One region of the Paenibacillus sp. 1-18 genome, then DNA from elsewhere that is predicted to be linked to it. Evidence: riboswitches for the same ligand, from Rfam matches in the RefSeq annotation. Region 1 holds a riboswitch; the other holds the start of a gene.
What was found. A riboswitch is a leader RNA that binds a small molecule or an ion and turns the genes downstream of it on or off. The one in region 1 is predicted to bind cobalamin.
Positions count from the first base shown of each region.

Region 2: it holds a riboswitch for cobalamin, as region 1 does, so the genes downstream of both, L693_RS0104365 (ABC transporter substrate-binding protein) here and L693_RS0106950 (5-methyltetrahydropteroyltriglutamate--homocysteine S-methyltransferase) in region 1, are expected to answer to the same signal.

Region 1 is NZ_ASSB01000101.1:16,365-20,604, reverse strand. It holds gene L693_RS0106965 (3-ketoacyl-ACP reductase) at 1-15, opposite strand, end outside; gene L693_RS0106955 (PadR family transcriptional regulator) at 287-616, opposite strand; gene L693_RS32350 (hypothetical protein) at 1,220-1,387, opposite strand; partial or broken gene L693_RS0106950 (5-methyltetrahydropteroyltriglutamate--homocysteine S-methyltransferase) at 1,436-1,943, opposite strand; cobalamin riboswitch at 2,104-2,303, opposite strand; gene nrdG (anaerobic ribonucleoside-triphosphate reductase activating protein) at 2,453-2,950, opposite strand; gene L693_RS0106935 (anaerobic ribonucleoside triphosphate reductase) at 2,947-4,240, opposite strand, start outside.
Region 2 is NZ_ASSB01000066.1:42,874-47,113, reverse strand. It holds gene L693_RS0104370 (FecCD family ABC transporter permease) at 1-713, opposite strand, end outside; gene L693_RS0104365 (ABC transporter substrate-binding protein) at 710-1,717, opposite strand; cobalamin riboswitch at 1,920-2,129, opposite strand; gene L693_RS0104360 (histidine phosphatase family protein) at 2,208-2,969, opposite strand; gene cbiB (adenosylcobinamide-phosphate synthase CbiB) at 2,957-3,928, opposite strand; gene cobD (threonine-phosphate decarboxylase CobD) at 3,918-4,240, opposite strand, start outside.

The DNA of each region.
Region 1 (4,240 bases):
ATTTTTAAGTTCCATCCAGTCTCCTCCTTATAAATAACGGTGTGTACATATGAGCACATGGTTACATTATACAATTTTAAGTTCCTCGAACCAAATTTCGCCTCCACTGAGGAAGAAGGTAACGTACTCTGGGGAGCAGCAACGAAGCTAACCGATGCTGAGGCCAACGAAGCCCATATCACCCACAGAGTGGCTAGAATCGGGATGGAGATTAACAAATTGAGAAACAGTAGCGGGATTGCCTGGCTCTTGGTAATTCTCGGTCCCGCTTATAAGAAACTGTTCTCTATTCATCGGGAATTCCTTCCTCCAATAGGCTTGCGACATGATGGACAAAATCATTCCATTCCTGTGTAAGCATTATCGTATAATGGTTGCCTGTATCGGTCAGCCGATAATATTTGCGGGGAGGTCCCTCAGCCGATTCCTGTAAATAGGTTGTGCAGTATCCCTCTGATACCAAACGGCGAAGCAGTGGATATAAAGCCCCTTCGGCTACTTCAATATGACGGGAGACGGCCTGAGCCAAATCGTAGCCATATCGGTCCCTGCGACCAATTAGAACCAGAACGCACAGTTCTAGCACCCCTTTTTTGAATTGGATGTTCACATTCACGAGCGGTTCTCCCTTTCTGGATGTTATCAATGCTTCATAGATGTTGTTCGGAGTAATAAGGAAGAAACGTGTGTTGTGCTTAATTTATCACAGGTACTAATCATAGAACAGTAGTCAGGTATAATTTAACATCATGTACTGATTAATGCAAGGTGTTAAATTTTATGAAAAAACCTTCGGGTAAAATGACGGGCTTTGCTTCTCCGAAGGCTGCATATTTTAGCGAATATTGTAGAAGAAAGCAATTTAATTTGGGAATATCCCGAATACTGACGAATGTTGCAAATAGAACGCTGCTTTAATTTCATTTATTAAAATGATAGATTGTAAAGTATTCAGCAGAGTTAAAGATTACTTTTTATGGAAAATTGATCAAAAGATGGACTGGAAACGGGGGTACAGTATATGTCATATACGTCGACTATCCATTTCCAAATTCTAAATCTATCCACCATCATTATACGTCCATAGTGGAAAAATACCGGAATGCCTAAGGTGCATATACATTATATGATCTTGAATGGCCCCCTTCCGGCTTTAAGCAGAAAGGACCGGAAAGGGGATTTGTGAAAATGATGGCGTTGATGTGACACGATAAAGAACTCAGTTGGATACAGCCAACGCATCTCGGGCGGTCTGAGCGGCCTCCACCATTTGCCGCAATGCGGCGATAGATTCCTCCTTGGTGCGGGTTTTCAGGCCGCAGTCCGGATTCACCCAGAACAAATCTGATGGCAGGACGCGCAGAGCACGCTGGATCATATTCAGCATTTCGGACACATCGGGAATACGTGGACTATGGATATCGTACACGCCGAGACCGATGATGACCGGTTTGCCTTCAATGCCCAGCTCCTGCTTGGCTTCAAGATAAGCCTGTAAGGGTTTATTTTCAGTGAACACCGGGGCTGCATTTGCCAATTCAGGCACGATGTAATGGTAATTGGTATCTAGCCATTTGGTCATTTCACTGGCGGTAGCCCCCTTTTGCCCACGAGCTATCGCGAAATAAACGGATAAAGGAACCGGACCTGCGGGCTGATAGTTGAAACGTTCCGGTACCAGGCCGAACATGACGGATGTATCGAGCATGTGATCGTAATAGGAGAAGTCTCCGACAGGAATGAGGTCAATTCCTTTGTCCTGCTGCTTGCGCAGATGCTCCAGGCGCAACCTTCTCATCTCGACATGCAGTTCGCTTTTCGTCAATGCTGCCGTTCCAGAAGCGTTCCAACGCTTTCTTCCATTCCCGGCTTCCGCCGATACGCGGATAACCCAGATTACTGCTAATCAAGCCGGACCATTCAGGCCATTTGTTCATGGACATATGCTTTTCCTCCTAGCTGGCAGCCAGTTTATTTTTTCGTACCAAAAAAGGCATTCCATCCCCAAGGCTTAAAAATGAGTAGGGGAAAGAATGCCTCCGAAATTAAAAAATCAAAATACGGTGACTGCTCTTAACACCTCCCTATCTCCCGTAGGTACTTGCGATGTTGTTGAAATAGGCAGGTCTCCTGACTCACGGATCATGACTTTCAGCGATCCTTCCCGGTCTATGTGTGGACCAGTGGATGTATGAATAGCTGAAAACTCCCCGTATACAGTGGCGGGACCGTGCCGGATTTGCACCGGCTTCCCTTTTAAGCCTGAACTGAATAGAACAGACACCTATCTCCAAGCTATGAAATTAAGGTATGACGAATATTTATGCACTCGTATACTTGTTCATCATCATAAGTGAAACGGACGGGATGCGCAATAGAAAAAAAGACAAGCCCTCCCAGAAGTGGGGGACTTGTCTGAGGGCATAACGATTTGGCAGAGAATAAGATGATCTCAAGCTAATGAAACGACATGACCAGCCTGAATGCTGGCTTTTACATCCACCAGACGCTGATTGCGACTGCCTCGAAAGCGGAGGGTCAGGTCCTTTTGTTGTTCTACAAAAGGTCCGTCCACAATCACGTCGCACAGCAGTGCCAACTCCCGTCGTGCCTGATCCGCAAGCAAATCCTCATAGACAAAACCCGTATAGGCCCACACGGTTCGGTCGGGACAGGCTGTGCGAAAGTCACGTACAAATTGCGAGCATTCCGCCGCCGAGAAGAACGGGTCTCCTCCGCACAGGGTCAGCCCATCCAACAACGGGTTATCCATGATGTCACGGATGACGTCCTGTTGTCGTTCCGGTGTGAATGGCTCACCTGCGCGGAAGCTCCACGACGCCGGGTTGAAGCAGCCGGGGCAGGCATGGCGGCAACCACTAATGAACACGACCGAGCGCAGGCCGTCCCCTTCGTTCAGAGATTCCGGAATATAGCCGCACAAATTCACTTATGCTTCACCCGATCGCGAACTTCGGCCTGCTTGGCAGCATTGAAGCGAACGGTATAATCCCCTGTCAGATATCCGGTTACCCGACGTAAGCGCTGAAAGTGGGTGTGCTCCTCGTCTGTGCCGCATTGAGGGCAGCTTGTCCCAATAATTCCTTCATAGCCGCAGTCTGTGCAGCGGTCCACCGGATGGTTGATGGAGAAGTAGCCGATATTTTGACCGAGTGCATACTGTACAATTTTAAGAAACGCATCCGGGTTATTCCGTGCATTACCGTCCAGTTCAATGTACGAAATCGCACCGGCGTTGCACAGATTATGGAACGGAGCCTCCAAACTGATTTTACGGGCAGCCGGGAGCGTGTAATACACAGGGATGTGGAAAGAATTCGTATAGTATTCCCGATCATTTACCTCAGGAATAATTCCGAAATCACGTTGGTCCAGCAGTGTAAACTTGCCGGACAGACCTTCGGCAGGTGTAGCGAACAACGTAATGTTCAGGTTGTGATATTCGCTCATCCGGTCGCAATACATGCGCATGGAAGTGATGATTCGCTGAGCCTCACGGTATACAGCGTCGTCCTCTCCGTGATGCTTGCCATACAGTGCCTTCATGCATTCGGCTAACCCGATAAACCCGAGCGACAGTGTACCGTGCTTGAGCACGCTTCCCACTTGTTCATCCGGCTCCAGCTTTTCTCCGCCTTCCCATACCCCTTCGCGCATCATAAAGTCTGACGCTTTGGCCGGCTGGCTAGTTTGAATATGATAGCGATGCATGAGTCCATCCACAGCAATGCGCATAACCTCTTCCAGTTTGGCGTCAAAGCCATCCCGGTCAGGCAGCTTGCGCTTGCCTGTGCAAATGCCATATTCAATCCCGAGCCGCACCAGATTAATCGTATTAAACGAGAGATTGCCCTTGCCGCTCTGCCGATTTCTGCCGAAACGGTCAGAAATGGTGCGGGTACGGCAGCCCATCGTTGCAATGATGGTATCCGGATCATCTGCACGGTAATAGGGCAGGTTGAAGGTAGCATCCACATTCACAAAATTGGGATACATCCGTTTGCTGGAGCATTCTACCGCCTTCAAGAACAAATCGTAGTTGATATCGCCCTCTGCCTGGTTAATCCCTTTTTTGCACTGGAAAATATGTTGTGGAAAAATAGGAGTTTCTCCGCTGCCCAGGCCGCGAATCGTGGCTTCCAGCAGTGATTGCGAGACAAGTCGTCCTTCAGCGGAGGTACACATCCCGTAATTCAGTGAAGTGAACGGAATCTGTCCC
Region 2 (4,240 bases), on a different contig from region 1:
TGAGCCGCCTGACGTTCACCCAAGGCCAGAATATTCAGCACCCTTGCCCGGTTCCACAAAAACACTAATCCTATGACCACATAAGGTAAAAGAATTCCCGTATATGACCAACCACGCAGACTGAGACTTCCCATCGTCCAGTACAATATTTCATTGACTGTTTCTTTCGACATGGCTGTCAGAAAGGAAACAACCGCACCCAGAAAAGATTGCATCACCACACCCGACAAAATGAGACTTTGTGTCGGAATCTTTCCACCTTCCCGTGCCAGCGTCAGCACCATCCACAGCGTGAGCATTCCGGTGAAAAACGCCACCAGCGGCAGCGTCCATATGCCAACAAATGAAAACTGAAGCCCCCAATAAATCAGCACCGCCGCTCCTACCGAGGCACCCGAGGACACTCCAAGCGTGTATGGATCAGCCAACGGATTGCGAAGCACTCCCTGAAATCCGGCTCCCGCCAGCGCAAGCGCTGCACCTACCAGCATTCCGAGTAACACCCGTGGTAGTCTGACCTTCAAAATAATCTGCTCCGAGGACGTATTCCAATCGGGTGTAAACGTCTCACCTAATCCCGGTAGATGATTAACCAGAATACCTGTGATTTGGCTGACCGGAAGCTTGGCCGAGCCCATGCCGAGACAGAGCAGCAACGTCAGCAGCAGCAAGGCCAGGCCTACACCTCCAAAGCCGATCAGTCTACGGTTCATTTGAAAATTTCAGGATACACGCCTTTGGCCACTTCCTTGAGACCTTCTGTCACGCGCGGACCCGGACGGCTGATCAAATTATCATCCACGGCAAAAACCCGGTTATTGCGAACAGCCGATATTTGATCCCATCCACTGCGGGCTTTGATAATCTCGCCAAGCGTCTGACCTGTTTTGTCGTCCTTGACACTTTTGCTGTACAAAATCACGTCTGGATTTGCAGCAATAATATTTTCCTCGCTGATCTGGTACCAGCCCTTCTGGGTCGCACCTACATTTTCGCCGCCTGCCAGTGTAATCAGCTCGTCCATAAATTCACCCTTGCCCACCGTCCAGCCAGGTGAAAACTCAACATACACTCGCAGCTTCTGGCCTTTGCCGATATTTTTAACACCGTCCTTCACTTCCGCTACATCTGCTCTCATCTTGTCGGTCACCGTTCTTGCTTCTTTCTGATGATCGGTGATTTTCCCATATAATTCGATGTTAGCTATGACATCTTCAACCGTTTTCGGTTCGGTTTTAAAAATCATAATTCCCATATCACGCAGCTTGGTGGTAGCCTGCTCACTAAGGGATATCCCTGCAAAAACGACATCCGGATTCGCAGCAATAATCGCTTCTTCATTCGGCTTCATAATACCGCCCATTTTGGGCTTTTTTGTCGCCGCTTCCGGGTAGTCGGAGTAGTCGGATACGCCGACTATTTCTTTATCCAGCCCGATCGCGAACAGCGCCTCGGTTTCTGCCGGGGAGACGGAAACGATCTTGTCCGGCGCTTTTTTGAACGTGAACTCCTGGCCTGTTGCGTCCTTAATCGTTAACGGGTAAACCGTTTTGCCCGGAGGCTCTTTTGCAGCCGCTGAATGTCCCGTCTGCTGCGAAGAAGCCTGATTTCCTTTATTTTCGGCGTTTTTTCCATTCGCGCCACATGCACTCAGTACAATCACTAAGACTAAAGCCAATAGACCTGTTGTCCAGACCTTTATTTTTTTTCCTGACATGCTTTACACCCCTCCATAAAAATCGTAAGAGCATCGCTTGAACATCATCCGCTAACTTTTAAATCCAGCCTCTTTCCCTTCAAAAAAACCCCGCATCCTTATATCAGGACACAGGGTCACGTTAGCGCAGATCATGCGCAGGCGGCAGCTTCTTCCGCATGGACAGTCACTGCGAACACGTCATCCTTTCCTCGAAGGATTATGGTGAGAGGCGGACGGGCAGGTATCCTGACTTATAGCAAGCTGCCGCAGCCCAAGTTCCTTTATATGCTTGACGGCACATAAAGCAGGGCTGATAGGCAATTACCATTTACAGTGGCGGGACCGCGCCGGATTCACACCGGCTTCCCTTTTAACAGCGAGTAGATGAAATTTCCATTACACTGCGCTGACCTCGTCTGCTGGATATTTGATGTAGTGTTAGTCAAGCCGTTCTTTTACTTGATGATTATAGGTTAAAAAGAGACTGCTTACAACCCAGACAGCCTGTTTACCAGTTCTCGTCTAGTGAATGAGAAAGTATCTTCGCCATGAACTTGTGTGGCTCTATCAGCCTCAACTGAATTCTCAATGCCTCTCCCGGCTTTGGATGTAAGCTCCAAAAACCGTGTCCCGGAATTAGCATATGAGCCAGCTGGCGAATGACGCCGCCATGCGTGACGACCAGAACAGAGGGAGGGGCATCAGCCAAACTTAATTGCTGAGGCTCCATAGCAATTCGCCACTCATACAGAGAGTCAAGAAATTCGTGCAAACGATGCTCAAATTTTGCCCAAGATTCCCCTCCAGGAGGCGTGATCCGTTGCGGCTCATCAATCCAGGCACGATACAATGCCACATTCTTAAGCATGTCATACGTTTTTCCGTCCCATTCACCAAAATCAAGCTCTCTCAGGCGTGGCTCCATAATAGGGGACTTGGCGGATAGAGTGCGTCCAGCTTTTAATTCTGATTCTGGCAAAATGATCTGTAGGGTCTGGCGACACCGCATCAAATCGCTGCAATAGATTCGAGCAAAGGACCGACCCTGCAGCTTCTCCCGCAAAGGCTCCAGTTCCTGCCCTGCTCCCGCTAGCAAACCAATATCTGTGTGTCCTAGATATCGACGCTCCCTGTTCCACAGGGTTGTGCCGTGACGTACCAGCACAAGCTCCAGATCCCATTGCGAATCTTCATTAACATGTCCGCATGCCTGTTTCTCCTGTTCCTTCAAAATGTATTTCAAGGTCCCGTCACTCCTCACTGCGTCCATTCCAAGGCAAAGCAGCCTGCGGCTCCTAGCAGACACAATCCAACAAACATGCTGGACACGGTGAACATCAGCCGGATTGTGTGCCGGATATCCTCCGACTCCATCGGTCGTATCCGATCGCCCATGTATGCACGAAAGGAGCGGACGCCGTGATAGACGTTAAAGCCTCCAAGCCGAATCCCCAGCGCACCGGCAACGGCCGATTCCGGGAAGCCGCTATTCGGGCTTGGGTGCAGACGAGCATCGCGCTTGACAGTGCTCCAGCTTCTTGCAGCATCATGCCGATGCATCCACGCCGCTACCATAAGCATAACCGCTGTCAAGCGTGCCGGAATGTAGTTAGCTACATCATCCAGCCGTGCCGAGGCCCAGCCTAAATGCAGATACTTTTCATTTTTGTAGCCAACCATGGAATCGAGCGTATTTACGGCACGATAAGCCAGCGCCAAGGGGGCCCCTCCGATCAGGGCATAAAAAAGCGGAGAAATAATCGCGTCAACGATGTTTTCTGCGACCGTTTCGACGGTACCGCGTACAATTTCAGGCTCATCCAGCTGCTGCGTATCCCGCCCGACAATCATACCGAGCTCCCGGCGTGCCGCAGGCAGGTTACCCGCCTGCAACTCGCGGTAGACTGCCATGCCCGCTTCCTTGAGTCCTTTGGAAGCAATCGTGGTTGCGATCAGAATGATTTCTGCACCAACAGACAGCCACGGGTGAACCCAGGCAAGCAAACGCAGCAGCGCCCAAGCGAGCGCAAAGGCCCCTCCCGCCACAATAAGTGGCAGCAGCAAGCCGGCGCGTTTCAGTCCACGGTCGCTGCTGACCTGACGGCGAATCGCCTTTTCCAGCGCTGAAATGACATATCCCATTCCGATGACCGGATGCGGCAGCCACCTCGGATCGCCAATTAGCCTGTCCAGAAGATAGGCCGCTAAGATAATCAAGCTAACTGTCACGCCAACGCTCCTCCTCCAGCACTTCACCCAATGCAGACAGCAGTAAGCCGTTGGCTTCCGCGTCCTTGACCGCAATCCGAAAATGGCTCGCCGTCAGCCCTGGATACATAGCACAGCTACGAATAAGAATTCCACGCTGTCCAAGCGCCTGCTGCACAGCCAATGCACTCCACGTTCCCGGCGCCCGTACCAGTACATAATTCGCTTCGCCGGGAATGACGCCGCAGCCCCATTCCGCCAACGCGGTCAGCAAACGGCTGCGTTCCATAGCAATCAGCTCCTGTGTGCGCCGCTCGTAGGCCTCCCCGCTTC